One region of the Arthrobacter sp. NicSoilB11 genome, then DNA from elsewhere that is predicted to be linked to it. Evidence: riboswitches for the same ligand, from Rfam matches in the RefSeq annotation. Region 1 holds a riboswitch; each other region holds the start of a gene.
The links. Region 1 has a riboswitch for cyclic di-AMP ahead of LDO14_RS03530 (hypothetical protein). Riboswitches for the same ligand answer to the same signal wherever they lie in the genome.

Region 1 (10,126 bases):
CTGAACCTGATGCTGGACAACGTCTCCAGCGCCCTGGAAGCCCGGCAGCGCAGCGAGATGAAGGTGCGCCAGTTCGTTGCGGACGCTTCCCATGAGCTCAGGACGCCCCTGACCGCCATCCGCGGGTACACCGAGCTGATGCGCATGACCGAGACCTTTACCGAGGACGGCCGGAAGTCACTGGGCCGCGTCCAAAGCCAGTCCGAGCGCATGACCGCGCTGGTGGAGGACCTGCTCCTGCTGGCCAGGCTTGATGAGGGCAAGGCAACCGAAACCACCGATGTGGACCTTACCCAGCTGGTGGTGGAAACCGTCAGCGATGAAAAGGTCATGGCCCCGGACCACACGTGGCAGCTGACGCTGCCCGACGAGCCCGTCACGGTCCGCGGGGATGCCACCCAGCTGCACCAGGTGCTGGCCAACCTGCTGTCCAACGCCCGGAAGCACACACCGGCCGGCACCACCGTAACCACCGGGTTGATGCGCTCGGCCGATGGGAGCGTGGTGGTGACGGTTACCGACGACGGGCCCGGCATCCCCGCCGAATTCCAGGGCAACATCTTTTCGCGCTTCACCCGGGCCGACGCCGCCCGCTCAGGCTCAGAAGGCTCGTCGGGCCTGGGCCTGTCCATCGTCGAATCCATCGTCATGGCCCACGGGGGCACGGTGGAACTGGTGTCCCGGCCAGGCAGGACCGAGTTTGCGGTCCGCCTTCCCGTGCCCGGACCCGCCGCCGCCTGACCGCCACACACGCACAGGGCGGTGGCCACTGAAGGCCAAGCCCGCGCCAACTGCACTGCGCCAGTTGCACAGCGCCGTTTGCACAGCGCCAGTTACACAGGCACATCACAGGTTGCGCCTAAAGCCCTCAAATCCGGCGGCGCCACTCTTGATGCATGACGCTCACCGACTCCACTTCAGGAACCCTGCCGGACGCCGCGGTGGCGCCGGCGGGCCTTCCTTCCCGCGGACATGCCGTACGGCGCGCACCCGTGGACACCCGTACCACCGTTCCGGTCCTTGACGTGACCATCCCCGTTTTCAACGAGGAACGGGACCTTGAGGAATGCCTCCGCCGGCTCCACGGGCACCTGCTGGATACCTTTCCGCACAGCTTCCGGATCACCGTGGCGGACAACGCCAGCACGGATGGAACCCTGAAGATCGCCGAGCGGCTGGCCCGGGAGTTCCCTGAGCTCGTGGCGGTCCACCTGGACGAGAAGGGCCGCGGCAACGCCCTGCGCAAAGTGTGGCTGGCCTCCCCGTCACCGGTGCTGGCCTACATGGACGTGGACCTTTCCACCGACCTCGCCGCCCTGCCGCCGCTGCTGGCGCCCCTGATTTCCGGGCATTCGGACCTCGCCATCGGCACCCGGCTGACCCGCAACTCCCGCGTCGTCCGCGGGCCCAAGCGGGAGTTCATCTCACGCAGCTACAACATGATGCTGCACTCGTTCATGGGCGCGCGCTTCAGCGACGCGCAGTGCGGGTTCAAAGCCATCCGCGCCGACGTCGCCCAGCAGATCCTGCCCTACACCGTGGACAACTCCTGGTTCTTCGACACCGAGCTTTTGGTCCTCGCCGAACGCTGCGGCCTGCGTGTCCATGAGGTCCCCGTTGACTGGATCGACGATCCCGATTCCAGCGTGGACGTGGTACGCACAGCACTGGCCGACGTGAGGGGAATGGCCCGCCTCACCCGCGACTTGGTCTACGGTCGCATCCCGGTCCCGGAACTGCGCGCAGCCCTGGCACGGGGTCCGATCCCGGCGTCCTCGCGGTCCGGTGAGCAGACACGCGGCAGCAGCCTTTTCGGCCAGCTGGTCCGGTTCGCCGCGATTGGCGCCGCCTCAACCCTTGCGTACCTGCTGATCTTCGTGTTCTGCCGGGGATTCATGGACCCGCAGTTGGCCAACTTCCTTGCACTGCTGATCACCGCCGTGGCCAACACTGGCGCCAACAGGCGCTTCACGTTCGGCATCCAGGGCGGCAACCCGGTCCGGCACCACTTCGAAGGGCTGATCGTGTTCGGCATCGGCCTGCTGCTCACCTCCGGAGCACTCGCCTTTGTACACCGGACGACGACGCCTGACCGGTGGGTGGAAGTCCTCACCGTTGTGGCGGCGAACCTGGCAGCCACGGCGGTCCGGTTCCTGCTGTTCCGGCTCTGGGTGTTCCGCGGCAACCACGGCAACCGGACCACGAAAGACGCCCCCACTTCGACAGAAACGGCAGCATCATGACCTCCACCATTTCGCCGGCGGACGCCGGCTCACCCGCCGGCCGGCAGCCGTCGCCATCCGGCCACGCTGCCTCCTCCCCCGGGGCGGCCGATACGGCACCCCGCTGGACCCGCTACGCCTTCGGTGCGCAGCCCCGCTGGGTGAGGCCTTCCGCCGCGGGGCTCCTGGCAGCCACGGCGATCCTGTATCTGTGGAACCTGGCAGCAACCGGCTACGGCAACTCCTTCTATGCAGCCGCCATCCAGGCCGGCACCAAGGACTGGACGGCGTTCCTTTTCGGCTCGCTGGACGCAGGGAACGCCATCACGGTGGACAAGCCGCCGGCAGCACTCTGGATCCCCGCCCTCGCAGGGCGCATCTTCGGTTTTTCACCACTGAGCATGCTGGTGCCGGAAGCACTCATGGGGGTGGCCGCCGTCGGGTTCCTCTACTTGGCCGTCAAACGCGTCTCGGGACCTGCCGCAGGCCTGCTGGCCGGCGCTGCCCTGGCGCTGACGCCGGTGGCTGCGCTCATGTTCAAGTTCAACAACCCGGACGCCATGCTCACCCTGTGCCTGGTGCTCGCCGCCTACTTCACCACCCGCGCCATTGAGAGGGCGGGTTGGAAGTGGCTGGTGGCCGCCGGTGCCGTGGTTGGCCTGGCCTTCCTGACCAAGATGCTGCAGGGCTTCCTGATTGTTCCCGCTCTGGGACTGGCCTATCTGTGGGCCGCACCCACGCCGGTGGGGCGCCGGCTGGTGCATCTGCTTGGCGCGCTGGGCGGAATCGTCGTGGTTGCCGGCAGCTACATCGCCCTGTTCCAGCTGACGCCGGCCTCGGAGCGGCCGTACATGGCAGGGTCCAGCACCAACAGCTTCCTTGAACTGACGTTCGGGTACAACGGACTGGCCCGTCTCACCGGTTCCGGCGAGGGCATGCCCGGCGGGGCCGGGGGTGCTGCCGGCGGTCCCGGAGGCGGCTTCGGCGGCGGCAACGCCGGATTCGGCGGGGCGGCCGGGCTGCTGCGGATGTTCGGGACCAGCTTTGGCGGTGAGGTCTCGTGGCTTCTGCCCGCCGCCCTGGTCCTGCTGGTGGCAGGCCTCTGGTTCACGCGCCGGGAAGTACGCACCTCCCCGGGCCGCGCGGCCCTGATCCTGTGGGGCGGCTGGCTCGTGGTCACCGGAGGTGTCTTCAGCTTCATGAGCGGCATTGTCCATCCCTACTACTCGGTGGCACTGGCGCCGGCGATCGCAGCGCTGGTGGGCATAGGCGCAGTGGAGCTCTGGCGTGGCCGAAGCTACTGGCCGGCCCGGATCGTCCTCGCCGTGACCGTCGCCGGCACCTCTGTGTGGTCGGCAGTCCTGCTGGGCCGCGACACGTCGTGGCTCCCCTGGCTGCGGGTCGCCATCATCGTGCTCGGCGTCCTCGCCGCCGCCGCAATCCTCCTCCGCCTCGACGCACTGGGCACCTCAAAACCGGGCACCTCGAAACTGGGCGCCTCCGGACGGTTCCGCCGGGCCGGTGCGGCCGCCGTCGTCGTCGTATCCCTCCTGGCCGGCGGTCTTGGGACAGCGGGGTGGACCCTCGCTACCGCTGCTTCCGCCCACTCCGGTTCCATTCCGACGTCGGGCCCGGCGGGTTCGTCCGCGGGTGGCTTCGGCAACCGTGCCGCTGGATTCGGCGGCGCACGGGCTGACGGCAGGGAGGCCGCCACTGACGCTGCCAAGGGCGCGGGTGGACTCGATCCCTTCGGCGGCCTCGACGGCGCAGCCGGCCCCGGAGGTGCCGGGGGTGCCGGGGGCGCCGGCGGCCCGGGCGAAGGATCCGCAGATGCGGCGGTGGCGGCACTCCTGAAGGCCACCACCACGAAGTGGTCCGCGATCGTCTCCGGCGCCAGCCAGGCAGCCAGCCTGGAACTCGCCACGAACACCAACGTCATTGCCCTGGGCGGTTGGAACGGCGGTGACCCCTACCCCACGCTCGCCGAGTTCCAGGACATGGTGGCCAAGGGCGAGATCGGCTACTTCATCCAAGGCGGTGGCATGGGTGGCGGCGGCATGGGTGGTCGCGGCAATTCCGAGGTGGCCGCCTGGGTCCAGGCCAACTTCCAGGCCCAGACCGTAGGCAACTCCACCGTGTACCAACTCACCAAGTAGGACTCCATGGCCAGCCACTACCCAGCGTCCGTCCACACTGCGTCGGTCCACACCGGACACCCTGCCGGCGCTCCTGCCGCCGCGCATCATCCTGTCCCGGCCTGCTACCGGCCGGACCCGCGGGCGCTCCGGCGGGGGCTGGAACTGGCAGCGGTGCTGGCCGGGACCGCCGTGCTGTACTTGTGGAACCTTGGAGCATCCGGCTGGGCCAACGCGTTCTATTCCGCCGCGGCCCAGGCCGGATCGCAGGACTGGACGGCCTGGTTTTTCGGCTCTTCCGACGCGGCCAACGCCATCACGGTGGACAAGCCGCCGGCGTCGTTGTGGATCATGGGGTTGTCCGTCCGGATCTTCGGCCTCAGTTCCTGGAGCATCCTGGTCCCCCAGGCACTGATGGGCGTCGGCACCGCCTGGCTGCTTTACCTGGCCGTACGGCGGGCCGCGTCGCCTGCCACGGCCGATCCACGCCTGGCGCACCGCGCAGGACTGATCGCCGCGGCCGTCCTGGCCCTCACCCCCGTTGCCACGCTGATGTTCCGCTTCAACAACCCGGACGCCCTGCTGGTGCTGCTCATGACGGCAGCCGCCTACGCGGTCCTCCGTGCAGTCCAGGAGGACCGGTTGCGCTGGCTCCTGCTTGCCGGAGTGTTCCTGGGCTTCGGCTTCCTGGCCAAGCAGCTGCAGGTCCTGCTGGTGGTTCCGGGATTCGCAATCGCCTACGCGCTGGCAGGCCCGCACAGTCTCCCGCGGCGCCTGCTCCGGCTGGCCGCGGCGGGAGCGGCCATGGTGGCCTCCGCCGGGTGGTGGCTCCTGGCGGTGGAGCTGACGCCGGCCGGCCTGCGTCCCTACATCGGCGGATCGCAAAACAACTCCATCCTGGAGCTCACGCTGGGTTACAACGGGCTGGGCCGGCTGACGGGCGACGAGACCGGCAGTGTGGGCGGCGGCAACGGCTGGGGAGATCCCGGGCTGCTCCGGATGTTCAACAGCGAGTTCGGCGGCCAGATCGCGTGGCTGCTGCCGTCCGCCCTGATCCTTGCGGCGGGCCTGCTGTGGTTGGGCCGGCGGGCCCCGCGGACCGATGCGGTGCGCGCCGCCGTCATCATCTGGGGCTCGTGGGTGCTGGTGACGGGCCTGGTCTTCAGCTTCATGGCCGGCATCATCCACCCTTACTACGCCGTGGCGCTGGCGCCGGGGATCGCCGGGCTTGCGGGGCTGGGCACGGTCCTCCTGTGGCAGCACCGGCAGCAGCCACCCGCCGCACTCCTGCTGGCCGCAGCGGTGGCCGCGGCCGCCCTGATGGCCTTCCAGCTGCTGGGCACCACGTCCGCCTACGGCGCGTGGCTGCGTTGGCTGGTCCTTTCCGGAGGCTTGGCGGCCGCAGCGGGCGTGGCGTTCGGCAGGTTCCTGCGCTGGCGTGCCGTGCAGCGGACGACGGCGGCGCTCGCCATTGCGGCGTCGCTCACCGGGCCGCTGGCGTACTCCCTTTCCACGGCGTCGACAACGCACAGCGGGGCGATCGTCAGTGCCGGGCCCTCGTCGGGCTTCGCCCCTGGCGGGACGGGCCCTGGCCGGACCGGCCTTGGCGGGACCGGGACAGGCAGCACCAGGCAGCCAGCAACCCAGGGAAACACGGCCCGCCAGCAGGGCGCGCCCGGAGGAACACTTCCCGGCGGAACCGCTGCTGCAAGTGGTCGCGGAGGCGGAGCCTTGGGAGGCCTCTTGGGCGCCCCAACGCCGTCCGCGGAACTCGTGGCAGCACTCAGGAATGGCGCCTCAGGCTACACCTGGGCAGCGGCAGTGGTGGGTTCGAACAACGCTGCCGGTTACCAGTTGGCAACGGAACTGCCGGTCATGGCGGTGGGTGGGTTCAACGGCACAGATCCCGCCCCTACCTTGGCGGAGTTCCAGGATCTGGTGTCCCAGGGAAAGATCCACTACTTCATCACAGGCGGAACCATCCGGGCCAGTACCGGTTCGGACGCTGCCGCCCAGATCGCCCAGTGGGTGGCGAACAACTTCACGGCGCAGAGCATTGGCGGCACCACCGTCTACCTGTTGGCTGGGTAACGGGAACTGTAACGGTCGGCGCGCTGCGCTCATGAAATGGGGCGGCCATACCCCAATGGGACCGAGGTTACGAACGGGGAATCCGGCAAATCAACGCGCTGAGGATCGTGACTTCCGTTACCTAAATGTGACTTTCGCGTGCACTTCCTGTAGCGTCGATTGGGTGCGGCCCCCGTTCGGGCCGCATATCCCGGGTCGACGCCAAGCTCTGCCGCTTCCCCGGATTCCGATTGAGCTACGGCAGAGGCGGGGGACCCACCGTCCCGGGCATTGAATGCCCTTGGGGTTAAGCCAGTACGTGATCTTTCCGTATGGCCGGATGCCCTCATCCGAACCCGACAGCTAACTCCGCAGGTGTGAGAGGCGATCAATCATGTCCAAAAACACGGCAGAAGCACGCCTGCTGCAGGCCAAGGCTAAACACAGGGCCGCGCAGCAGGCCAAGAAGACCACCCTGGGCCAGCGCGCCGCTGTCCTTGCAGCATCGTGCGCGGTGCTGGTGGGGGTTGGCGCGGCAGGACAGGCCACCAGCAGCATGACTCCGGTGTCATCCACCGCGTCCAACCCTTCCACGACGGCGTCAGACGCTCAAATGAGCATCGAGAAGAGCGAGATCCGCTCCAACCCGGCAGCAAGCCCCGCGCCCGCTGCCATCAGCGTGGCACCGCAGGCAGCTGAACCGGCCCCCGCAGCGGCACCGGCAGCACCCGCAGCGCCTGCCCCGGCCCCGGCGCCTGAGCCCGCCCCCGCACCTGAGCCGGCTCGCGCCGTCGCGGTTAACGATCCTGCAGGCGCCCAGGCGTACGCCGCCAGCCAGCTGGGGGTGTTTGGCTGGGGACCGGACCAGATGCAGTGCCTGCAGACGCTGTGGACCAAGGAGTCCGACTGGACCACCACGGCCACCAATTCCAGCAGCGGGGCATACGGCATCGTCCAGTCCCTGCCCGCTGAGAAGATGGCAAGCGCCGGCGCGGACTACCTCACCAACTACCGCACGCAGATCAACTGGGGCCTGGACTACATCAAAAAGAGCTACCAGTCGCCCTGTGGTGCCCTGAACTTCCACCTGGCCCACAACTGGTACTAGGCACTCCTCCCCCCCGGCGGCAGCGATGCCGGGGGGACTGCACCAAAGCGGCGGGCCGCATCATCATGATGCGGGCCGCCGATTTGGTTAACCAGCGCCCGGTCCGGCGCCCTGTCCGGTGTTCCCGCCAGCGCCCTGCCCGGCGTTCCGCCACGGGATGTACTGGACAGCCCACTTGTTTCCGTCCGGATCGGCGAAGTACACAAAGTGGCCCCAGTCCTGGACGTCCACATCGCTGACATCCACGCCGTTGCTCTTGAGCTGGTCATGCGCCGCATTGATGTCGTCGACCACCATCTGCAGGTTGGAGCCCGTGCCGGGCGGGGCGTCGACGAGTCCTTCGCCGATGCAGATGGAGCAGGCCGAGCCCGGCGGCGTCAACTGCACAAAGCGGATGGAGTCCGACGGCCGCTCGTCGTAGTCGGCGTTAAAGCCCACTTTGTTGACGTAGAAGTCCTTGGCACGGTCAACGTCGGATACGGGGACAAAGACAAGCTCGAGTTTCCAGTCCATCCGCACAGGCTAGCGGCGGGACACCCGTTGGGAAAGAGCCCGTTCAAACAGGGCCGAAGTGCTACCCGGCGATGCCGTAGAGGCGGTCGCCGGCGTCGCCCAGCCCGGGGACAATGTAGGACTTCTCGTTGAGCTTCTCGTCGATGGAGGCCAGGACGATGTGCACGTTGGCCCCTGACAGTTCCTCCTCCAGCCGCGCCAGGCCCTCGGGGGCGGCCAGCAGGCAGATGCAGGTGACATCGGAAGCGCCGCGCTTGAACAGGAACTTGATGGCTTCGCGCAGGGTTCCGCCCGTGGCCAGCATGGGGTCCAGGACGAAAACCTGGCGGCCGGTGAGGTCCTCCGGCAGGCGCTCCGCGTAGGTGATGATGTCCAGTGTCTCCTCGTCCCGGGCCATGCCCAGGAAACCCACTTCAGCGGTGGGAACCAGCTTGGTCATGCCTTCCAGCATTCCCAGGCCGGCGCGCAGGATGGGAACCACCAGCGGGGTGGGCTTGGTGAAGGCGGTGCCGACGGTGGTGCTGACGGGCGTCTCGATGGTGACGGGCTCGGTGCGGACCTCCCGAGTGGCTTCGTAGGCCAGCAGGGTCACCAGCTCTTCCGTCAGCTGGCGGAAGACCGGCGACGGCGTGTTCTTGTCCCTCAGGACAGTGAGCTTGTGGGCGACCAGGGGGTGGTCAACAACGAGAGTGCGCATCCCCCAAAACTATCACTCGGCGCTGCCCTTCCCGCGTCCGGAGTGTTCGCCGTCGTGCAGTTCCTCGGCCACCACGTCCCGGACGATGGGACGGTCGAACGACGGCGCTGCCCCTGCGTGCTCGCGCCTTCGGACCAGGTGGAACAGCCGGTGGGCCAGGATAACGATTGCCACCCAGGCCAGGCCCAGGATCCAGCCGGCCATAACGTCCGTGAGCCAGTGGTGGCCCAGGAAGACCCGGCTCAGGCCCATGGCGATGATGAAGATCGAGCCGGCGGTGATGGCGGTAACCCGGACCCGCATGGTGTGGAACTGAAGGCAGATGAGGTAGATCACCAGACTGATCACCACGGTGGTATTCAGGGTGTGTCCGCTGGGGAAGGATGGCGAATCCTCGTAAGGGGGGACGGCGTCCGCATGGTCGGGCCGGGTACGGCCCACCAGCTTCTTGCCGAACGTGGTAGCGGTGACGGACGCTGCCGCTGCACCGCCGATCAGGACCAGCGGACGCCAGTTCCGGCTCAGGAAGGTCAACCACGCGGTGAGGATGCTGGCCAGGATGGGCATCCCGATGCCGCCGCCGATGTTGGTGAAACCGGTGACAAAGGAGTCAAGGCCGGGGCTGCGGAGGCCTTCGGCAAAGGCAAGGGCAGGCTTGTCCAGGTTGGCCAGGCCAGCGGAGTCCACCACATCGTCGTAGACCTCTGCCCCAAGCAGCGCCAGGGACACGATGACCACACCGCCCACAAGGATGGTGAGGATCAACGCCGCATAGGGTTTGAACCAAATACCCAATCGGTCCCGAAGAGTGTCCATGGTGCCTCCCGGCATCGGCAAGTAACCTGACTAACCCCGAAACTATCATTGAGCCATGCCCTTGCCCGAAAAGAAACACGAGGCCTGGATGGGCCTTGCCCTGGCGGAGGCCCGCCGTGCGCTCGACACGGAGGACGTGCCCATCGGCGCCGTAGTGATAGGGCCCGACGGCGACGTTCTGGGTTCGGGACGCAACCAGCGGGAGGAGCTGGGCGACCCCACAGCCCACGCCGAGGTGGTGGCCATCAGGGAGGCGGCCGGACGGCTGCGGGAACGGGCACGGCTCGGCGGCGGCCAGGGCGACGGGTGGCGCTTGTCCGACTGCACGCTGGTGGTCACCCTGGAACCCTGCGCCATGTGTGCGGGCGCGATCGTCCTGGCGAGGATTCCCCGGGTTGTGTTCGGGGCCTGGGATGAGAAGGCCGGCGCTGCGGGATCGGTATTCGATATCCTCCGCGAGCGCCGGCTGAACCACTGGGTTGAGGTGTATCCCGGGGTCCGCGGGGAAGAGTGCGCTTTACTGCTGCGCGAATTTTTCGCCGCCCACCGGAGCAGCCTCTAGCCC
Region 2 (10,126 bases), 1.6 Mb from region 1:
GGACACGGTGTCGCCGAACGGCCTGCGGCTGCTGAACCCCGGGTCGCCCACGGACCGCCGCCGCCAGCCGGCGTGCACGTTCATGGAGGCCAAGGTCGACGGCGGTCAGTTGGCCGAGGTCCGGCTGGTCACGGTCCAGCGTGACTGACCCGCCGCGCCGCTTGGCATGAGGCGGCCTCTCTGCCTAGGCTAGGAACCGTAAGCATGCTTAGCTTTTTGCCTTCCTGTAACGGTGCAAATCGCGGGCTGCTTCAGTACCCGGGGCGACGAACCAGCCCGTGTCCGCACGACCAGGAGGACCACCATGACTGACCAGTACACCTTCCGCAATCCCGTGACGGCCTACGAAAAAATCTCCCCGCCCAGGCAGCACCAGCCCGAGCCGGGGCTGGATGCAGAACTCGAACCCAAGGCCGACCTGGGCGAGGAGACCTACCGCGGCACCGGCCGGCTGGAAGGCCGCCGGGCCATCGTCACCGGCGCGGACTCCGGCATCGGGGCCGCGACGGCGATCGCCTTTGCAAGGGAAGGCGCCGACGTCGTGCTGTCCTACCTGCCGCAGGAAGAAGCGGACGCCTCGCGCATCGCCGGAATCATTGAAGCGGCCGGCCGCAAGGCCGTCAAGGTGCCCGCTGACCTCAAGGATTCGGCGGCATGCCGCGACCTGGTGGAAACGGCGGTGGCGGTCCTGGGCGGGGTGGATATCCTGGTCAACAATGCCGGGAAACAGGTGGCCCAAGAGGACCTGCAGGACATTTCCGACGAGCAGTTCGACCACACCCTGAAGACCAATGTCTACGCGATGTTCTGGGTGACCAAGGCCGCCGTGCCGCATATGCCTGCGGGTTCGACCATCATCAACACCACGTCCATCCAGGCCTACAACCCGTCCCCCACCCTGGTGGACTATGCCACCACCAAGGCGGGCATCAACAACTTCACCAAGGGCCTGGCCCAGCAGCTTGCGCCCAAGGGCATCCGGGTGAACGCTGTGGCCCCCGGCCCCATCTGGACGCCCCTGCAGGTCAGCAGCGGCCAGCCCAAGGAGCAGCTGCCGGAGTTCGGCCAGTCCACGCCCCTGGGCCGTGCCGGCCAGCCCGCCGAACTGGCCCCCGCCTACGTCTTCCTGGCGTCGCCGGAGTCCAGCTACGTCGTGGGCGAAACGCTGAACGTCAACGGCGGCAGCCCCACGCCCTAGCAGCCAGCCGCGCTCCGGCTGCCCCGGTCCGTGTGGTCAGCCGGCTGCGTCCTGCGCCGCCAGGAGCTCGTCGGTGGCAGGGTCCGGCTCGCCGTTGAAGAACTGGGCCAGGACAGTCTTGAACACTGTTTCTCCGGGTGCTGCCCGGAGGAACAGTGTCATGGAGGAGCGGAGTTTCCTGGCGTCGATGCCACCGAAGATGTCCTCGGCCGGCTGGTCGGCATGGTTGGCCAGGACCGTGGCACACTCGAGAAGCCGCGGGCCCAGGACTTCGTGGTCCAGGTAGGCCCGGGCTTCAGCCAGTGAAGAGATGGCGTATTTACGTGACATGGCGCTCTGCCCCAGCCCGGCAATCTGCGGGAAGATGAACCACATCCAGTGCCCGGACTTCCGGCCGACCTGCAGCTCCCCCAACGCCTGGTCATAGGTTCCGCCGGTGTTTTGGGCGGCAACAAATCGCCCAAGATCAAACGGCTCATTCATGTGGATCTCCTTCATTCGTCCGCTTTTAGAAAGTCAGTTCCTTCATGAGGGCAGCGGCCGCCGCCTGAAGATGGGCGTCCGGGTCCCCGCTCCACCGTTCCACCACACCGCGGGCCCGCTGCCGTTCACGCTCCCCCAGCCCTGCCAGCAGCGGCATCAGGACATCGGAGAGCAGGGGCGCGGTCAGATCCGCTGTGTGGGCGGAGCGGAGGAAGCCTTCCAGCCGGGTCAGGTCCGAATGCTGCAGGAGCCGCACCCGTGACTGCAGCAGCACCACGGCGGCAAGGCGGCGCTCGAAAACCGGGCGGGAGCCGGGCCCCGGCTGTCCCCAGAGGGCAGAGGCCAGCATCACGGTTGCGTCGTGGTCCAGGTCCTTGAATTTGCGCAGGGCGTCGCGCACAGTTCCACGGACGGCGCCCACGGAGGAACCATACGAGGCCAGCACACCGCCCAGGCGGTGTGCGACGTCGTCCGCGCGGTACCAGGCGCCCTCATTCTGGAGGGTACGGTCAACAAATTCCGCCGCAGCGGACACCACGTCCGCTGTGCCGGTCACCGCGCGCGCCCCGCGGAGGCGTGGTGGATGCAGAACGGGGTCCAGGGCCGGGCTTCCAGCCTGCCCTCGGCGATGGGTTCCCCGCACACCGCACAGATGCCATAGGTCCCCGCGGCCAGCCGGGCCAGGGCAGCTTCAATCTGGTCCAGCCCCGCCGAGCTTTGTTTCAGCAGCGCCGATGCCTGTGACAGCTCGAAGGCGATCGTGGCGCCCTCCGGATCGTGTTCGTCGTCGACGTTGGAGTCCTGGCGGGCCGAATTCGCAGCGTCGATGTCCGCCCGCAGCGCCGGCAGCAGCGCCATCCGCCGCGTCCGCTCCTCTTCGAGCAGTGCACGGAACCGTCCGAAATCTGGCATGGGGAAAGCCTAGCGCGTCAGTCAGTACCAGTTCAGGGATACGGAATGGTTCCATGCCCCGCAGGGCGACCCGTAGCGGTCACGGATGTAGCCCAGGCCCCATTCGATCTGCGTCCGGTAGCTGGTCAGCCAGTCGCTCCCGGCGCTGGCATACTTGCCGGGCGGCAGTGCCTGGGCAATTCCGTAGGCCCCGGACCACGCGTTGGTGGCGGTGGTCAGCCAGTTGGATTCCTTGGTCCACAACTGGGCCAGGCACAGGAACTGGTCCTGGCCCCAGCCGAAAGCGGCAAGGCGTCCGGACGCGTAGCTTTTCGCCCCTGCCGGATCGTTGACCGCTCCGCCGGGAATGGAAGGCACGACGACGGCGGGCGGGCTGGGCAGGGCCGGCTCGGCTGGCGGCGCCTCCGGAACGGAAGGGACAGGGTTGGCCGGCGGAGGGTTGGCCGGCGGAGGGTTGGCCGGGACAGGATTGGCAGGGGCTGGATTCACCGGGACAGGATTGCCGCCCACGGCGGCTGGGGCGGCTGGTGCGGGCGGCCTGGGCTGCTGGGCGGCCGCCGCGGCGGCCCTGGCGGCCGCTTCGGCCTGGCGGCGGGCCTGCTCCTCCGCTGCGGCGCGCTTGGCCGCCTGGGCCGCCTCGTAGGCAGCCAGCGCAGCCTGGCCTTGGCGGTACTCCCCCTCAAGCGGCGCCGTCGTCCCTTTCAGGGCGGCAAGCTGGGCCGTTAGCTCGCCGCCGTGCCGCTGCTCCTCGGCCACCTGCCGTGCCAGTGCGTCCCTGGCGGAACTGGCTGCCTCGGCTTTTGCCCTTGCCTCCCCGGACAGGCGCTCCCGTTCGCTCCTGGCAACCTTTTCCTGTTCCACCAGGGCAGCGGATACCTTTCCGGCCGCCGCCGCCTTGACCACCAACGCGGCCGTCTTGTCCCCCACGAGCTTGACGACGTTGAGGCCCTGGACGCTGTTGGTCCCCAGGGCGTCCAGCGCCACGAAGAACCCGGCGTTGGTCCCGCCTGTCTTGTACGACTGCACGGCCAGGGCCCCGAGGTCCTTCCGGTACCGGGCCACTTCGTCGTTTGCGCGGGCGGCCCGTGCGGACAGGGTTTCCAGGCGTGATGTGGCTGACTGGAGCTCTGCATCCGCGGCAGCGTATTCGGCGGCCGACCGTACGGCTGCGTCCCCGGCTGCCTCCGACTGCGCCTGCAGGCCGGTCAAGAGCCCGTCGATGGTGGCAATTTCTGCAGCTTTTGCCGCTTCGGACGACTGCGCCTGCTGCACATCCGACCAGGAGGGATATCCGCCCGGCGGCGGCTCCTCCGCTGCGGCCGGCAGCACGGTGGCGGCGGCCAGGGCGATGGCCAGCACGCCACCGAGGAGCGGGATCCCTCGGCTGGTCACGAACAGGGGCATAGTCCCGAAGCTTACCGTCCGGCGCGGCCCCCGAGGGCGCGTCCGTGGCCACATTGTTACCGTTTGCAGCGATAAAGACCCTGCCTGCATTGGTCGAGGTCACCGCCCGAAATGCGAAGTACATCAAGACGTTTGCGCAATTGAGAGGGGAGCCTCGTATGTTATCCAAATGTGACAATCGGGGGCAGCGCGGGTTATGGTCGTTTGGTGTCCCTCTCAGACGGGACATTCCCGTCAGCATGCCGAGCCCTGCCGCTGATCATGGGATTCAACCGCTTTCCGTTTGGCAGGGACGGGGGAACCAAGTTTCTACGGCCACATGTGGCCTTGGGGTTAAGTCGTTAGCGCCTCCGCCCGCGGAGCCAGCTACCGGCCGGGTATCTCCAGCCCGAACCCGACAGCTCACCCCGCAGGCATGGGAGAGGCGATCAACTGTGTCAAAAATTTCCACCACTGCCCGTCACCGCGCGACTCCGGCCCGCTCCATTGTGCTCGAGGGCCTCGCCGTAACCGCCAAGTCCCAGGCCCGTTCGCTGGGCCGTCCGGCGCTTGCCGTTGCTGCAGCGTCCGGTATTGCCTTTGGCGTCGGAGCCCCCGCCCATGCAGGTGTCACCGGCCCGGACACCACTGAGAACACCAGCGTCCAGGCATACTCCGCACCTGCCCCGGCAGCAGCACCCGCCGCAGCAGCAGGAACCGTCCACACGGTGGTGTCCGGCGACACCATCGGGGCCATCGCGGCCGCCCATGGCGTCAGCCTCAACGACGTCCTGGCCGCCAACGGACTGGGACTGTCCTCGATCATCTACCCCGGTGACCAGATCAAGATCCCCGGCGCTGGCCACACCGCAGCCCCGGCGCCGGCAGCAGCTCCCGTCCAGACGGCAGCCGCAACCGCACCGGCAAACACCGGCATGAACATGTCCTACGCCTCAGCCGCCCCGGCGGCGTCCACCGGCACCGGGACCGGCGCTGCCATCCTGGCATCCGCTTACAGCCAGGTCGGCGTGAACCAGGACTGCACCGCAATGGTTGAGAAGGCCCTGCGCTCCGTCGGCAAGTCCGTCGGCGACCTGGCCCCGACGCAGTTCTTCCAGTACGGAACCGTTGTCGGCGCTCCCGCCCCCGGCGACCTGATCATCACCTCCGGCCACGTGGGCGTGTACGCCGGCAACGGCCAGGTTGTGAGCGGCGGCGTCAACGGCTACAGCACCGAGGTCCACTCCATCAGCTGGCTCGGCGGCTACTCCGCAGTCCGCGTAGCCTAGCCTTCGCAACGCTTTGGCAGCAGCAGGCTGGTATTAAACAGCAAAGCTGTTCTTAAACAGGAGGGCGGCAGCCGGGTATTCCCGGCTGCCGCCCTCCTGTCATTTCCGCACCGTACCGCTGAGGCAGTCACGTCCCGCAGAAGGTCATGTAGGTGCCGAAATCCTCAGGGGCACCTTCGGCGTAGCGTTCCAGGCCCGGCCGCTCGGCGAAGGGGCTGCCGACGGCCTCGAGCAACTGCTGCAGGGGAGCCAGGTTTCCGTCAGTGGCGGCGGACAGCGCCTCTTCCACGAGGTGGTTCCGCGGAATATAGGCAGGGTTCACGCTGTCCATCAGTTCCGCGTCGGGCCCCAGGGCCTGCCACCGCTCCGCCCAGGCGTCGAACGCTGCAAGGTCCAGGACCATGCCGCGCACGGGACGGAGGTCCCCCCGCGCGGCCTTGCCCAGGTTCCGGAAGAACAAGGTGTAGTCCACCGGCCCGTCCTTCAGGATGGCAATGGCACCGTCCACCAGGGCGGAGGCGGCGTCGCTGTCCGCATCCCCCGACAGGCCCAGCTTGGCCTTCATGCCGCCGGACCACGCCTGGCTGTACTGTCCGCGGAATCCGCCAAGTACCTCCACCGCGGGGGCAACCGCCTTTTCCTGGTCCCCGTCGATCAGCGGCAGCATTGCCTCCGCCAGCCGTGCAAGGTTCCATTCGGCCAGCACCGGCTGGTTGGCGTAGGCGTAGCGTCCGCTGACGTCGATGGAACTGTAGACAGCGGCGGGATTGAACGCATCCATGAACGCGCACGGGCCGTAGTCGATGGTTTCCCCTGAGATGGTCATATTGTCCGTATTCATGACCCCGTGCACGAACCCCACCAGCATCCACCGGGCCACCAGGTCCGCCTGGGCGGAGACCACCGAGGCGAACAACTCCAGGTAGGGGTTTGGGGCGCCGGCAGCGTGCGGGTAGTGCCTGCCGATGGCGAAATCCGCCAGCCGCTTCAGCAGCTCGAAGTTTTCCGTGGCCCGCGCGTACTGGAAGCTGCCGACGCGCAGGTGGCTGCCGGCAACCCGCGCCAGGACCGCACCGGGCAGCATGCCGTCACGCCTGACCTGCCGGCCAGTTGCCACGACCGCGAGCGAGCGGGTGGTGGGAATGTGCAGGGCATGCATGGCTTCACTGACCACGTACTCACGGAGCATGGGCCCGACGACGGCACGTCCGTCCCCGGCGCGGGCAAACGGCGTGCGCCCCGAGCCTTTGAGATGGAGGTCCAGGAGGCGGCCGCCTTTGTCCGTGACCTCACCAAGCAGCAGGGCGCGTCCGTCGCCAAGCAGCGGAGAGTAGCCGCCGAACTGGTGGCCCGCGTAGGCCTGCGCCACCGGGGTGGCGCCCGCCGGAACGTGGTTGCCCACCAGGAGCCGCACCCCTTCGGGACTGCGAAGGTACCCTGGGTCCAGGCCCAGGTCGCGTGCGAGCCTGTCGTTCAGGACCAGGAGCTCGGGGCTGGGGGCTTCCTCGGCCTGCCAGGGAACGGCGAGTTCCGACAGTTCCCGGGCGAAACGGCCGTCAAAAGTGACCGTGGATTCAGCTGCTGCCGTCATGGCTTAACCCTATCGCCGTAGTTCCGCCCGCTGCTTCCCGTGCCGGTTGCCGGCGGCGGGGAACGGCAATGTGCTGCAGGTCCTCAGCGGCAATGACCGTGGTTCCCGGAGCCCGCGCCCGTGCCTGCTCCGCGAGGTGCGGGACGCCGTCGCCATAGCGTGCGGAGAAGTGGGTGAGCACCAGCATCCGGGACTTCCCGGACGCCGCAAGTTCCCCTGCCTGCCCGGCGGTCAGGTGCAGGTATTGCCGGGCCAGGCCGACGTCGTCGTCACTGAACGTGGACTCGGCCACCAGCAGGTCCGTGCCTGCTGCCAGTTCTTCGGCACCGTGGCACGGTGCGGTATCCATGATGAAAGCGAAGCGCTGGCCCGGCCTGGGAATACTGACCTCTTCCAGTCTGGCCGCTCCGAGGACCCCTTCGCGCTGCAGCAGGCCCACGTCGGGCCCTTCGATGCCCGCCGCCCGCAGCCTCTCCGGCAGGAACGTGCGGCCATCTGGCTCGGTGAGCAGGTAGCCGTATGTCTCGATGCGGTGCTTGAGGGGCCGGACCTCAAGCCTGTCCGCCACGGCACCGGCGCCGCCATGTGGATGGAGCCTCACGTCAAGCCCGGGCGGGCTGAGACCCACCAGGGCCCTGACCACCTGGTCACCGGACGCCGGATAATGCAGGTGGACCGGGTGCGCCACGCCGTCCAAAACCATCCGGGAGAGCACCCCGGGAAGGCCGAAGCAATGGTCCCCGTGCACGTGCGTAAGGCAGATCCTGGTGATGGCGCCCGCCGCCACTCCCGCACGGATCATCTGGCGCTGGGTACCCTCGCCGGGATCGAAAAGCAGCCCTTCGCCGTCCCAGCGCAGGAAGTAGCCGTTGTGGTTGCGGGTCCGCGTGGGAACCTGGGACGCAGTGCCCAGCACTACGAGTTCACGCACCGTTGGAATCTGACGCTGCAAGCAACCCTTTGGCGTAGGCGGCCTGGCCGCCGTGCTGAAGGCAGTCCCCCAGGATGCTGACCAGCCGCACGCCCAGGGTGACGGGCGGATCCCAGCGCCTGTCGACCACACGGTCCAGGTCGGAATCCCCGATACCTTCCAGGACCCTGGCAGTCTGCCGGTGAACGGCCTGGTAATACTCCCGCAGGAGTTCCCGGGGCGCGCGGACTGCGTCCACCTGCTGGCTTGAGTGGCCGTAGCCCGTATCACTGTCCGCCAGCGGGAGCCCGAAGCGGGTTACGAATCCTTCGGCCTTCCAGACCTGCTCCAATCCCGAGGCGGACGCAACCTGCGCATCTTCCACCCGTCCCATGTGCCAGACCAGCCAGGCGATGGAATTGCCTTGGCCTGCAGGACGCAGCTGCAGCTGCTCCCCATCCAGCCCGTCCAGTACCTGCCCCACCAGGCCGGGGAGGCGGTCAAACGCCTCGAGCAACAACTCCTTGGAGTGCATGGGTCTCCTTCCCTGCGGACGGGCCCGGGCGCACCCGGCCCCGGGATTGCTAGCGTTCCAGGTCGTCCGGCTCAAACTCACTAAGGGGCGAGCCGCCAAAGTTTTCCTCGTCGTCGCTTGCGTCTGCTTCCAGGCCGGTGGGATTCCCGCCGAAATCGACGTCGGCTGCTGCTTCACCCAGCGTGGGTGTGTCCGGCGGCACCTGCTCATCGCCGGAGCGGTACCGGGCCTGCGCGCTTTCGTCCCGCAGCGTCTGGTCACTCAGGAAGTCCTGCTCCTCCCCCGAGACTGCTTCGTCCTGCAGCAGCGGGTCCTCCTGCCAGCGGTCCGGATTGTTCTCTGCAGCCCCGGGGTAGCTGTCAGGTTCCCCGTTGACGGGATCGAGCTCCAGTGACGATGCCGCGCCGGGAGTCTCGTCGAGAAGAACGTCGTCTTCCTGCACAACTTCCAACTCATCGTCGGGGACGTTCTGTTCAGTCATGATGATGCCTTTCTCATGGGCTCCGGGCGGATAATAGTAAGCATACTGAGGAACGGTATGCCTGTGAACAGCCACCGCATTTCCGTCCCAAGCGGACAAACGGCGGTTCCCGGCCGCGTGCCAAGGCCGCAGGGCGGCCTGAACAGCGCTTCCGTGACTTTTGGCCCTAGAGTGCCGGTGGCGGCGGGGCCAGTCTTGAAAGGCAGGAAGACCAGTTCAAGACGACCAGGAAGTGCGGCCATGACATCCCAGAAACCCATCGCTGTGGGCACCAACGACTCAGCGCAAAGCCAGGCCGCGGTCCTGTGGGCGGCCCGCCGCGCCCACCGGACGCACCTGCCGCTGGTGATCCTCCACGTCGTCGACGACCGGTGGGTAGCTGAACCCTACCCCTGGTTTGGAACCCTCCAGCAGGCCGGCGAGGAACTGCTCAAGACCGCCGCCGGCAGACTCGAAGGAACCGTGACGGTCACGCCGACTACGGAACTGCTCACCGGAAGCGTGGGCGGCCAGCTGGCCAAGTATTCGAAGAAGACCTCGATGATGGTCATCGGCTCCGGCAGCGGGCACCTTGGCGGGGCCCTCGCCGACCGCGCACTCCAGGTGGCGACCGCCGCCAAAGTCCCTGTCGCCGTCGTCGGGACCCAGGACCTCGAAGGCAGGTCCGGTGTGGTGGTCGGCGTTGACGGGTCTGCCGAGGCAACGCGGGCCGTCGCCTTCGCCGCGGCCGAGGCCGACCGCGAGGGAGACGAACTCACCGTCGTTTATGCCGTCAATGCGCCCGACCCCATCATCGACGCCGGCCTGACGCCGGGGGCGCTCGCGGACCTCATCGTGGACGAAGAACGCGTCGTGCTCTCCGAAACCGTGGCCGGGCTCAAGGAAGACTACCCGGACCTGACCGTGCACCAGCGGCTCGACAGGGAAAAAAACGCGGTGGACGCCCTTGTCGAGGCCGCCGCCGGGGCACGGCTGCTTGTGGTGGGCAGCCGCGGCCGGGGCGCCTTCAAGCGCCTTTTGCTCGGTTCGACCGCACACGGCGTGCTCAGGCACCTCCCGTGCCCCACGATCATTACCCGTACTGACACCGTTCACAGCCCCCTTTAGGCCGCAGCGCCTGCTGGTCCTTCTTCCCGCTCCACATCCTCCCCTACAGCGGAAGGTTCCACGCCATGAAAAAACCCGCCGCCATCATCATGCTGGTCCTCGGCATCCTGATCTCTCTTCCGGGACTGGCCGCGCTGGCGGGAGGAGCCGTGGCATCGGCGGTGGGATCGATCCAGGGGGACGGATACCTGACCTCCGGCACATCCCGTTTTTCCGTCAGTTCCTTTGCCCTCACCT
Region 3 (10,126 bases), 150 kb from region 1:
AAGACAAAATTCGGGTCTTCATCCATCAGTGCCACCACGTTGGAGAACGTCCGGGCGCATTTGCGGATGGTTTCACGGACCGGCCAGAGCCAGGCCGAGTCGATGTGGGCATGGCCCGTGGCAACCAGTTGATGCGCGGATGCGTAGGCGGGGCGGGCAAGGACTTCGGCGAGCTCCTGCCGTCCTGCCGGCGCGGTCCCGGCAACATCGTCAGGGTCCATCACGTCCATCATGCGTTCGAAGGCCCGGAGGATCTCATGGCGGCGGGGAAGCTCCAGGGGGAGTTGTTCCATGAGGCCGGCCAGCGTCCACACGTCCTGCTGGAGTTCCCACACGCACTGGTTGAGTTCAGCGATGGCGATGTTGCCCAGCCGGTACTGGGGTGCTCCCCCGGCGGTCGCCTTGTCTCCCAGCGGGGTGGCGGCAAAGGTCCAGCCTTGCGCCATGTCCGGGTTCGCGGCTGCCTCCACGTAGAAGTCCACGGCCATGCCGCCGCCCAGCAGCTTCACGGGAATGTACTGGTTGCGGGGTGAGATGGCCTTGATGATGGTCCCGTCAGGCCGCCAGGCGATGCCCTCGCACTGGAACCCGGGCGCTTCGGTGGTGAACCCAAGATCCACCACCACCTCCACGGTGGTTTCCGGGCCGCCGCCCCAGGATTCCGGCACCTCCCCTTGCAGCCGGAGCCAAGTGGTCCCCCACGGCCGGCCCCAGGCGGCGCCGTGCTCCTGCGGCTGGAACTCCTGCCGCATCGCTTCGAGCGCGGGGACCGGTTCACCGGGGGCCTCCCAACTGCTCAGGTCAAGCGGGACCGTCCGGCTGTAGACGGCAGGGGCGATGCGCTCGCGCACAAACCTGGCCAGGCGGACTTCCGTGATCCTGCGGTCGTCATGCAAAATAAGTCCTCTTTAGGCTCGGGGCTGGATCATCGCGTCCATTCGATGGACAAATCTACCCTCCGGCAGCATTGCAACCAACCCCCTTGCCCGGGCAGCCACGTCCCAGCCGTGCATTGGCCCTCCTAGCCACTGGGCACGGCTGGTGCAGGGCGCAGGATCCGCGAGTCCCCGGCGTAGACGTTAAAGCTGGTGTGCCGGCTGAAACCCGCCAGCGTCACGCCGTTCGCCTCGGCCAGTTCCACGGCAAGACTGGAAGGGGCACTCACGGCAGCCAGGACGGGAATGCCCGCAAGGGATGCTTTCTGGACCAGCTCGAAGGACGCCCTGCCAGATACTTGGAGGACGGTTCCGGTAAGAGGCAGGAGGCCCTCGCGCAGTGCCCAGCCCACCACCTTGTCCACGGCATTGTGGCGTCCCACGTCCTCACGCAGGCACAGGAGCTGCGGCTCGCCGTCGTCATCGATCCTGAACAGGCCTGCCGCGTGCACGCCGCCGGTGTCCTCGAAGACACGCTGGGACTTCCGCAGCATCCCCGGCAGGGCGGCCAGGACTTCCGCGTCCACAGTCAACGGGTCCGTCCGGGGGCTGAAGTGGGAGGACTTTTGGACAGCTTCGATGGAGTCCGTTCCACAGATGCCGCAGGAGCTGGACGTGTAGACGTTGCGGCCGGTGTCGGGAACTGGCACATCCGGCCGCAGCTGGGCCTCCACCACGTTGAATGTCTGGACACCGTTCTCGTCCTCGCCGGCACAGAATCGCAGCGAAACCAGCTGTTCGGGGGCCCATATGACCCCCTCGGACACCAGGAATCCAGCCACCAGGTCAAAGTCGTCCCCCGGGGTTCGCATGGTGACCGAATAGGAAAGCTTTCCCAGCCGGATCTCCAGCGGTTCCTCGACGGCGAGGACGTCTTCGCGGTGGCGGACCGGGTACTCCAGGGCTCCCGGCGAACCGTCCAGGACATACTTGTGCACCTTGCGGCGCTGGGTTACGCGTCCCATGTTCCACCCTGCTTGTTCATTACTCCATCATGGCACCAACAGGGGCCGCCTCAGCCCAGGAGGGCGCTCCAGTCCACGGGTCCGCTGGGTGCCGGCTTACCCTTGGGCTGGCCTGTCCGTGCGGCACTTCTTGGCTTGGCTTTGGCCGGGCCGTCCTGGGTAGGAGGTATTGGCGGCCCCCATGGCAGGGCGAACGCGGGCACCGGCTCGCCGAGCTGCACGCCGTGCGGTGGCACTACCAGCACACCGTCCGCGGCGGCGAGCCCGCGCATCATCCCTGGCCCCGTATGCTGCGCCGGGGACGCCATGCCGTACAGCAGCCGGAACGGCATCAGCCGGGTACGCCCGGGGTCCGGCTCGATCATGGTCCCGCACGGCACCTCCTCCACCGCCGGCATGGGACGGTGCCCCAGTGCGGCCAGCAGCGGGGCCCCCACAGTGGAAAGGGCCATCATGGCCGCGAGCGGGTTGCCGGGAAGCCCCAAAACGAAGCGTCCGTCGGGCAGTTCGGCGAGCACGGCGGGGTGGCCGGGCCGCATGGCCACGCCATCGATGATGAGCCGGCCGCCGAGTTCGGCCACTGCCCTGCGGAGGTGGTCCGTTCCCGAGCGCCCGGTGCCACCGGTAGTAATGACGACGTCGGCCGGCAGGTCCGGCGCGTCCGGCACGTCCGGCAGTACGTCTTCGAGCGCCGAAAGCCATTCGTCATAGGAGTCGCCGATTCGCTGCTGCCCGCCGGGTATGCCGCCCAGCATGGCGACGACGTCCGGCAGCTGCGGGCCGAAGGTGTCGCGGACCTGGCCCGGGGCCGGCGTGCCGCGTTCCACCACTTCGGACCCTGTCAGGACCAGGCGCACCACGGGCTTTCCCTGGACCTGCACATCGTCGTAGCCTGCCAGCGCGGCAAGTGCCAGGTGGGCGGGATTGAGCTCCACCCCCGCCTTGACCAGGATGTCCCCTTCCAGGGCTTCCTCCCCGGCTTTCCTGATGTGCTCTCCCGCGCGGGGCTCGCCCGGGCGGGCCTTGCCTCCGGTCATCAGGAGTGGGAGTCCTTCATCGTCCTGGCCAAGGACTGCGCTCTCGGTGCGAAGAACTGCCTTGCCGCCTGCAGGAATCAGGCCGCCGGTGGCGATGGGGCTGGCCTGGTGCGGTGCCAGCCGGGTGCCGGGTTCCACCGGGATCCAGGGGCCGCTTCCGTTGACTACCCAGCCGTCCATGGCCGAGGACGCATAGTGGGGCATGTCCTGGAGGGCCACAATGTCCTGGTCCAGTTTGCGGTCCAACGCGATACGCAGTGCCACTGGTCCGGGAGGAATGGGGGTTGCGGCGTCGAACGCCGCCTGCCGGGCCTCTTCCCACGTGTGGGCGGCATGGTGCTGGCCCGCATGCCCTGCTTCCGCCGTCCCGGCTTGGACTGCGCCGGAGTCAGTGGTTCCGGGTTCAGTGGGTCCGGGTCCAGTGGGTCCGGGTCCAGCTATGCCGGCCGGCCCTTCCGCTTCGCTGCCAGGTGGCGCTTCCGGATCGCTTTGGGGTTCAGCGGTCATTCGCCGGGAGTCCCGGCGGCAGCCTCAGCCTCGTAGTCCTTTGCCAGGGTGCGGGCAACGGCCAGGGCCGCATCCATTGATTCAGCGTCCATCTCCCTGCCGGGAGCCGAAGCCAGGCCCGCAGCGAACCCGGCGATGAAAGTGGTGAGCGGAGCGGCTGGCCGGACCACAGCATGGGCGGCGACGCCCGCAAGCGCCAGCACCGCGTTGACGTCCACCTGGACGTCCTCAAGCTTGTACGCCTGGAGAAGTGCCCTGCACCACTCTTCCAGAGTTTCGTCCTGGCTCTTCACGAATTGCCTCCCACGTTTGCTCCGCCCGTCTGCCGGTCCTGGCGTTCGCTCTGGTTCCCGGCGGCAATCCCCAGCGCGGCAGCGTCATCCCAGGTATCCACATCGGAGGTGGACCCGGCAGGGACTGTGACAAGCTGCACGTCCAGATTAGCAAGGAGCGACCTGACAGAGCCGTTGACCAGCGCCCCGCGGGCAGCGAGGTCCCTGCACGCCTTTGTTAACTCAGGCGTGCGGTAAAAACCCACCAGTGGCTGTGGGCGGTCGCCTTCGGCAGCCATGACATTTGCCGGGTCGGCCGCCGTGGACATCTGCAAAGCTTCCTGAAGCGCTGCCACCGCTTGGGATGCCAGCGGCATGTCGCAGGCCAGCACCAAGAGGTAGGGCGCACCCTCGCCGATGTCCGCCAGCGCATCCAGCCCGGCCGCTATGGCTGCCGCCGGGCCCGCGAAGTGCGGCTGCTCCCTGCAGCTCAGCAGGTTGGGAGGCCAGATTGGCAGGGAAGCCATCTCGCCCACAACTGCCACATGCCGGGCCCCCGCGGCGGCAGCGACAGCGCGTTCGAGGAGGGTTTGGCCTTGGAAGACGAGCGACTGCTTGGGTACGCCGCCCAGCCGCGATGACCTCCCCCCGGCCAGGATCACGGCATCAAAGGCAAGCCCGTTCACTTCCACTCCCCCAGCCTAGCGACCGGCAGCGTAGGGGCCGCACTGCGGGTCAGAACGTCCGGCGCACCGGAGCATCACGGCAACTCAGGCAGCGCGGGGTGTCAGGCGGCGCGTTCCGGAAGCAGGAAGGGGTCCCAGGCCGGCGTGGGCTTCTCCAGTTCCTTGATCTGCCAGATGGTTCCGTGCGGCGGTTCGGGCACGAACCGCAGGGTCCATCCCATCTCCGCTGGAGTGTGGTCGCCCTTGACGTTGTTGCAGCGCAGGCAGGCGGCCACCAGGTTCTCCCACGAATCGGCCCCGCCCCGGGACTTGGGGTGAACATGGTCAATGGTGTGCGCCGCTTTCCCGCAGTAGGCGCATTTATGCCCGTCGCGCCGGAGTACGCCCCTGCGGCTGACGGCCGTGGAGTGGTTGTACCGGGGCCGGATGTAGCGGTTGAGGAGGATCACGGACGGGCGGCCCAGAATGTCAGTAGGGCCCACCACGGGGTCGTCACCTTCGGCCACCACACTTGCCTTGCCTGTGAGCACAAGCACCAGCGCCCGGCGGAAAGTAATAACCGCCAGCGGTTCATATCCAGCATTCAGAACGAGAGTGCGCATGCACTTACCTCTTCACGGCCGCACCCGTCAGGGGCACGAGGGCCGGCTGCCCTCGGCATGTCCGGGCTATGGATCGACATCACAAGAGTAAACAAAGAAGTGCAGAATCGGGTAATCGCCACTCTGGAGCAGGACAACGGCTGGACACCGCGGGAGGGTCGGCCGCGGGCGGCGCGGGCCGATTAAGCGCGAAGGACCCCCACCGGGATGGCGGGGGTCCTTGGGGGCATTGCCAGGCCTGCGGCCGTTCAGGCCTGCCTTGGGATGCTTAGTTGACGCGGATGAACACGGGGCCGGAACCCACGTTTGCGCTGAAGACCACAGTCTGGTTTCCGTTGTAGCCGCCGTGGACTGCCATGCCGTTTCCGGCGTAGACAGCAATGTGGGCCATGCCCGCGCCGCCGTCAGCGTAGTAGATCAGGTCGCCCGGCTGCGCTTCGGCTGCACTCACGGTGCGGCCCAGGGACAGGTAGCCGGCGGGCCAGTCATGGAAGTGGATGCCGACGGCGGCCAGCGAGTTGGTGACCAGCATGGTGCAGTCCTGCATAACGCCGAGCTGGGCGTAGGCGGCCGAGAGGATTGCAGCGCCCTTGCCGCTGGCGGAAGCCTGGGCAGCGGGAGCGGCCGGAGCAGCAGCGGTGGCAACCTTGGCGGTGACCTTGGGAGCCGCAACGGGCTCGGCGGCAGGAGCAGCTTCCTGCACCTCGACCTGGGGCTCAGGCTCGGCGACGGGAGCCGGCGTGGTGGTGACAGCGGGCTTCTCGTAGCTGATGGCGATGGTGGAAGCCGCGGAAATCGGGGCGTCGATTGCGGATTCAACTTCCAGTGCGGACGCCGGAGCGGAATCACGCTTGACGTTGGCGTCGGCAGCGTTGGCCGCGATGCCGCTGGTCAGGACCAGGCCGGAAGCGGCAGCGATAACCGCAGCCTGGCGGCCCATGCCGCCTGCGTTGTCGCTGACGGCCTTTGCAATAACAGCGATCGAGTTGGTTTTGGTGACCTCGGCGCGATGCCGTGCGGTGGCACGAGTCGTCATCAGTTCTCTCTTTCGTTTTTCCCTCAAACCGCTTGTAGGCAGGCGAAGGTTGTTGGACGCGCCGGCATCTTGGGGGTACGTCGGCGCGTCCCGAACGGGGATGTGGTTTCTAGCGAAAAAGCCTTGGGCAAAGAAATAGCCCTTGGAGCGTTAAGCCCAAGAACTAGTTGCCGTAGTGGTAGTACGAGGAGGTGCCAGTGGCTGCAGGCGAGTGGAGCAGCGTGCCCTGGGAGGGGTTGAGTGCGCTGATCATCATGCCGTTGCCGACGTAGATGCCGACGTGCGCGCCACCGTTCTGGACAACCAGGTCACCCGGCTGCGGGGTGGAGGTGGGAGTCATGATGCTCCACGCATTGGTGCGGGGGATGCTGATTCCGGCCTGGGCGTAAACCCACTGCACGAACCCGGAGCAGTCCCAGCCGGTGACCGGGCTGGTGCCGCCCCACACGTAGGAGTGGCCGATGCCGGTGTAGGCGATGGCAGCGATGCCCGAGGTTGCCGCAGCGGATACGGTCTCCGCCGTCTTGGCGGCCGGAGACGCCTCCTGGCCTGCAGTGGTGGCGCGGTTCGCCGAGGCCGTGGACTGGGTACGCACCGCTTCCACCTTCGGAGCAGCGGTGGTCTTGACGACCGGACGCTCGAAGGACACCGTGGCCGTGGGTGCGGCCGTGACAGCGAGGGCTGCCTGGGACGAGCCGGACTCGGTGGAGGCAGAGACACCGGCCGTGGTGTCAGCTGCCGTGGCGGGCAGGCCCATGCTCAGGATGAGGCCGGAAGCCGCTGCCACAACGGCAGCCTGGCGGCCTACGGTCCCGGCATTTGCACTGACGGCCTTGGACATGGCGTCCAGGGGGTTGGTGCGAACCGTTTGCGCACGGTGGCGCGCAGAATGATGGCGTGAAGACACGAAGGTAGCCTCTCCCAATGCCTGCGAGGTGAGCTGTCGGATTCGGATGGGAGTCACCCGGCCACGCTGCTTCCTGGGAAGCTTGTGACTTAACCCCAAGGCCTTCTGAACATGAAGGCCAAAATTGGTTCCCCCGCCCCTGCCAGACGATGAAATGCGAACGGACCTTGAGCGGTGGCAGAGTTAGGCAATCCACTCAAGAGCGTCAACTTCGGAAAAGTTGACGCGAGTTAGACGGTACAGCAGTTTTGCTTCAATGTCACATTCAGGTCACGGCGCGTCGCGGACATGTGAGAGCGGGCAACCATTTGGCTACAGCCAGCCCATGGGATCGACAACTTCGCCATTGACCTGCACCTCGAAGTGGAGGTGGCAGCCAGTGGATGCGCCCGTGGTACCGCTCAGTGCCACCACGTCCCCGCGGGAGACGGTCTGGCCCACCTTGACGTTGAAGGACGAGAGATGGTTGTAGGTGGTCTCCAGCCCGTTGCCGTGGTCAATGACCACGCGGTTTCCGCCACCGAACTGGTGCCAGCCGGCAAAGGTCACGGTACCTGTCGCGGCGGCCAGGACCGAGGTCCCGCACTGCGCCACGAAGTCCTGGCCCCGGTGGAAGTCTCCGGAGCCTCCGGTGATCGGACTGACCCGGTAGCCGAAGGGGGAAGCGGTGGTGAGGGAGGCGAGGGGTGCAGCCAGGGTGCCGGCCGAAGCGGCACGCGTGACGGAGCCGGCGGACTGGGCGCTCAGGAGTTGCTTCAGCTTCCCGTCCGGGTCGGCCTGGGTCACCACGGCCGACCGGCTGAAGTCGATCTGTGCTCCGACATCGGCCGAGATCTGGGGCTGGGGGCTGACGGCGGACGCGGCCATGGGGGCACTGCCGGCGGCATCCGTGGCCATGACGGGACTCGTGGCGGGCACCGTGACCGTCAGCACCAGGCCTGTGGCGGCAAGGGCAATGCCGGCTTTTTGGCCAATACCGCTGGCGGCGGCAAACTCCGTCATCTGCCGGAAGGGACCCCGGCGGCGGCGCGCGTCACGATGCAGGTCGCGGGGGCGCTCCGCTGCGACAACTTCGGCAACCCGGGGTGCCGAAGGGGGGCCGGCCGCGCGGCGGCGGCCCCGGGAGGTCTGCATGGTCAAGAAGGGTTCCTCTCTGGAAGAAGCCTGCGGAGTTAGCTGTCGGATTCGGGTCAGAGAGATCAAAGACCCGGTCCGCCGTAGGCAAGCTTCTGCACAGGGGGTATTCCCGGAAGAATCCTTCACTGGAGAGGCTTGCTGCTGACGGACTTCACCCCAAGGCAGTCCCCCGCTGCCGCTTGTGGTTCCCCCGCCTCTGCCAGTAACGACTCGTGCACCTGACCCGCTGGCAGAGCTCGGCTCCGGATCAGGTAACGCTTATGTATCAACGCTTGGTTCCACTATAGGGGCTTAAGACCCTAGGTAACAATTCCGTTACCTTTGCGTGGTTGCCCCTCTATGGGGTATGGGCGTCCCGATCAGGGCTGGCTGATGGCCACGAAGACGTGGGCGGCAACCTCGGGCGGCAGCTCCAATGCGCCTTCGATTCCGGGGACCCGCACGGAGATGTATTCGCCCACGCGTTCCAGCGCCACGGCGGCACCCGGCCGGATACCGCCCTCGTCCAGCTGCGCCAGCAGTTCCGGTTCCACCTGGATCGGCTCCGCCAGGCGGCTGATGGTCACTCCGGAGGCGGGCCCGTAATTCTTCATCGCTTCCACCAGGCTGATGGCGCCGTCGGCAAAGCCGGGCCCCGCCTGGCCGCCCAGCGCCGCAAGGCCAGGGATGGGGTTGCCGTACGGCGACTCGGTGGGGTGGTCCAGCATCTCGTAGATGCGGCGCTCAACGCGCTCGCTCATGACATGTTCCCAGCGGCAGGCTTCGTCGTGGACGTAGGCCCAGTCCAGGCCAATGACGTCTGCCAGCAGGCGTTCGGCCAGCCGGTGCTTGCGCATGACCTCCGTGGCGCGCTTGCGGCCCGTGTCCGTGAGTTCCAGGTGCCGGTCGCCGGACACGACCACCAGCCCGTCCCGCTCCATGCGGCCGATGGTCTGGGAAACGGTGGGACCGGAGTGGCGCAGACGCTCGGCGATACGGGCCCGGAGGGCAACGATGTTTTCTTCCTCAAGCTCCAGAATGGTCCTGAGGTACATCTCCGTAGTGTCGATCAGATCCGTCATCCAGCTCAGCTCCTCGAGCGCAGTACCTTGCGTTGTCCCACCGTATCGCCTCTTCGCGCAAAGTAGTCCGGGGGAAAGCTTAGCCTATTTTGACTTTGTCCGAATAGCCGCGCCCCGCGGGGCTGCGCGGGGACGGCACGTCTCACTGTCCGGACTATGACGGGCCTGGCTCCCGCCCCCGGCGGCGGTTCAGGCAGAATGGGAATGGCCCGCAGCGCAGCCACCGGCGCTGCCGGCCACCGACCGCCCGCCCTTCCGGACCAAACTTTTGTCCCCGCCGAATTGGAGCACCTGTGAGCGACACCAGCATCACGATCCCCGCCGACCTCCTGCCCCAGGACGGGCGGTTCGGAGCCGGCCCGTCAAAGGTCCGGCAGGAGCAGATCGACGCGCTGGCAGCAGCTTCCAAGACGATCCTTGGCACATCGCACCGGCAGGCCCCGGTCAAGAACCTGGTCGGAGCGGTCCGTGAAGGGCTGAGCCAGTTCTTCCGCGCCCCGGAAGGCTACGAGGTGGTCCTCGGCGTCGGCGGCTCCACGGCTTTCTGGGACATCGCGAGCTTCGGCCTCGTGGAGAAGAAGGCCCAGCACCTGTCCTTCGGTGAGTTCGGGTCCAAGTTCGCCGCCGCCACCAACAAGGCGCCCTTCCTGGAAGCCTCCTCCATCATCAAGTCCGAGCCCGGCACCCGGCCCGCAGCCAAGGCCGAGGCCGGCGTGGACGTCTACGCCTGGCCGCAGAACGAGACCTCCACCGGCGTCGCCGCCCCCGTCAAGCGGGTAGCCGGAGCCGACGAGGGATCACTGGTCCTCGTGGACGCCACATCGGCGGCCGGCGGACTGGACGTGGACGTTGCCGAGAGCGATGTCTACTACTTCGCCCCGCAGAAGAACTTTGCCTCCGACGGCGGCCTCTGGCTTGGCCTGTTCTCCCCCGCAGCGCTGGAACGCGCCGCGCGCATCAAGGCCAGCGGCCGCTGGATCC

Region 2: another riboswitch for cyclic di-AMP. It lies ahead of LDO14_RS10890 (LysM domain-containing protein); the one in region 1 lies ahead of LDO14_RS03530 (hypothetical protein).
Region 3: another riboswitch for cyclic di-AMP. It lies ahead of LDO14_RS04165 (M23 family metallopeptidase); the one in region 1 lies ahead of LDO14_RS03530 (hypothetical protein).

What each region holds. Positions count from the first base shown of each region.
Region 1 covers NZ_AP024657.1:723,517-733,642, reverse strand. Annotated here, with positions in the region: gene LDO14_RS03550 (HAMP domain-containing sensor histidine kinase) at 1-741, shown strand, start outside; gene LDO14_RS03545 (bifunctional glycosyltransferase family 2/GtrA family protein) at 897-2,243, shown strand; gene LDO14_RS03540 (glycosyltransferase family 39 protein) at 2,240-4,378, shown strand; gene LDO14_RS03535 (glycosyltransferase family 39 protein) at 4,385-6,448, shown strand; cyclic di-AMP (ydaO/yuaA leader) riboswitch at 6,656-6,816, shown strand; gene LDO14_RS03530 (hypothetical protein) at 6,822-7,535, shown strand; gene LDO14_RS03525 (VOC family protein) at 7,623-8,048, opposite strand; gene upp (uracil phosphoribosyltransferase) at 8,110-8,745, opposite strand; gene LDO14_RS03515 (phosphatase PAP2 family protein) at 8,758-9,561, opposite strand; gene tadA (tRNA adenosine(34) deaminase TadA) at 9,617-10,123, shown strand; gene LDO14_RS03505 (glycosyltransferase family 4 protein) at 10,120-10,126, opposite strand, start outside.
Region 2 covers NZ_AP024657.1:2,362,334-2,372,459, forward strand. Annotated here, with positions in the region: gene LDO14_RS10860 (metallophosphoesterase) at 1-148, shown strand, start outside; gene LDO14_RS10865 (glucose 1-dehydrogenase) at 305-1,198, shown strand; gene LDO14_RS10870 (DUF1810 domain-containing protein) at 1,235-1,681, opposite strand; gene LDO14_RS10875 (DNA alkylation repair protein) at 1,707-2,237, opposite strand; gene LDO14_RS10880 (TraR/DksA C4-type zinc finger protein) at 2,234-2,593, opposite strand; gene LDO14_RS10885 (lytic transglycosylase domain-containing protein) at 2,615-3,985, opposite strand; cyclic di-AMP (ydaO/yuaA leader) riboswitch at 4,258-4,428, shown strand; gene LDO14_RS10890 (LysM domain-containing protein) at 4,432-5,265, shown strand; gene LDO14_RS10895 (protein adenylyltransferase SelO) at 5,393-6,856, opposite strand; gene LDO14_RS10900 (ribonuclease Z) at 6,840-7,787, opposite strand; gene LDO14_RS10905 (DUF664 domain-containing protein) at 7,780-8,301, opposite strand; gene LDO14_RS10910 (hypothetical protein) at 8,351-8,782, opposite strand; gene LDO14_RS10915 (universal stress protein) at 9,023-9,889, shown strand; gene LDO14_RS10920 (DUF4389 domain-containing protein) at 9,955-10,126, shown strand, end outside.
Region 3 covers NZ_AP024657.1:877,276-887,401, reverse strand. Annotated here, with positions in the region: gene LDO14_RS04205 (glycoside hydrolase family 38 C-terminal domain-containing protein) at 1-896, opposite strand, end outside; gene fdhD (formate dehydrogenase accessory sulfurtransferase FdhD) at 1,022-1,900, opposite strand; gene LDO14_RS04195 (molybdopterin-binding protein) at 1,951-3,444, opposite strand; gene LDO14_RS04190 (DUF6457 domain-containing protein) at 3,441-3,737, opposite strand; gene LDO14_RS04185 (NTP transferase domain-containing protein) at 3,734-4,408, opposite strand; gene LDO14_RS04180 (HNH endonuclease) at 4,504-5,004, opposite strand; gene LDO14_RS04175 (NlpC/P60 family protein) at 5,273-6,040, opposite strand; gene LDO14_RS04170 (C40 family peptidase) at 6,204-6,881, opposite strand; cyclic di-AMP (ydaO/yuaA leader) riboswitch at 6,952-7,147, opposite strand; gene LDO14_RS04165 (M23 family metallopeptidase) at 7,260-8,081, opposite strand; cyclic di-AMP (ydaO/yuaA leader) riboswitch at 8,092-8,336, opposite strand; gene LDO14_RS04160 (metal-dependent transcriptional regulator) at 8,444-9,145, opposite strand; gene serC (phosphoserine transaminase) at 9,439-10,126, shown strand, end outside.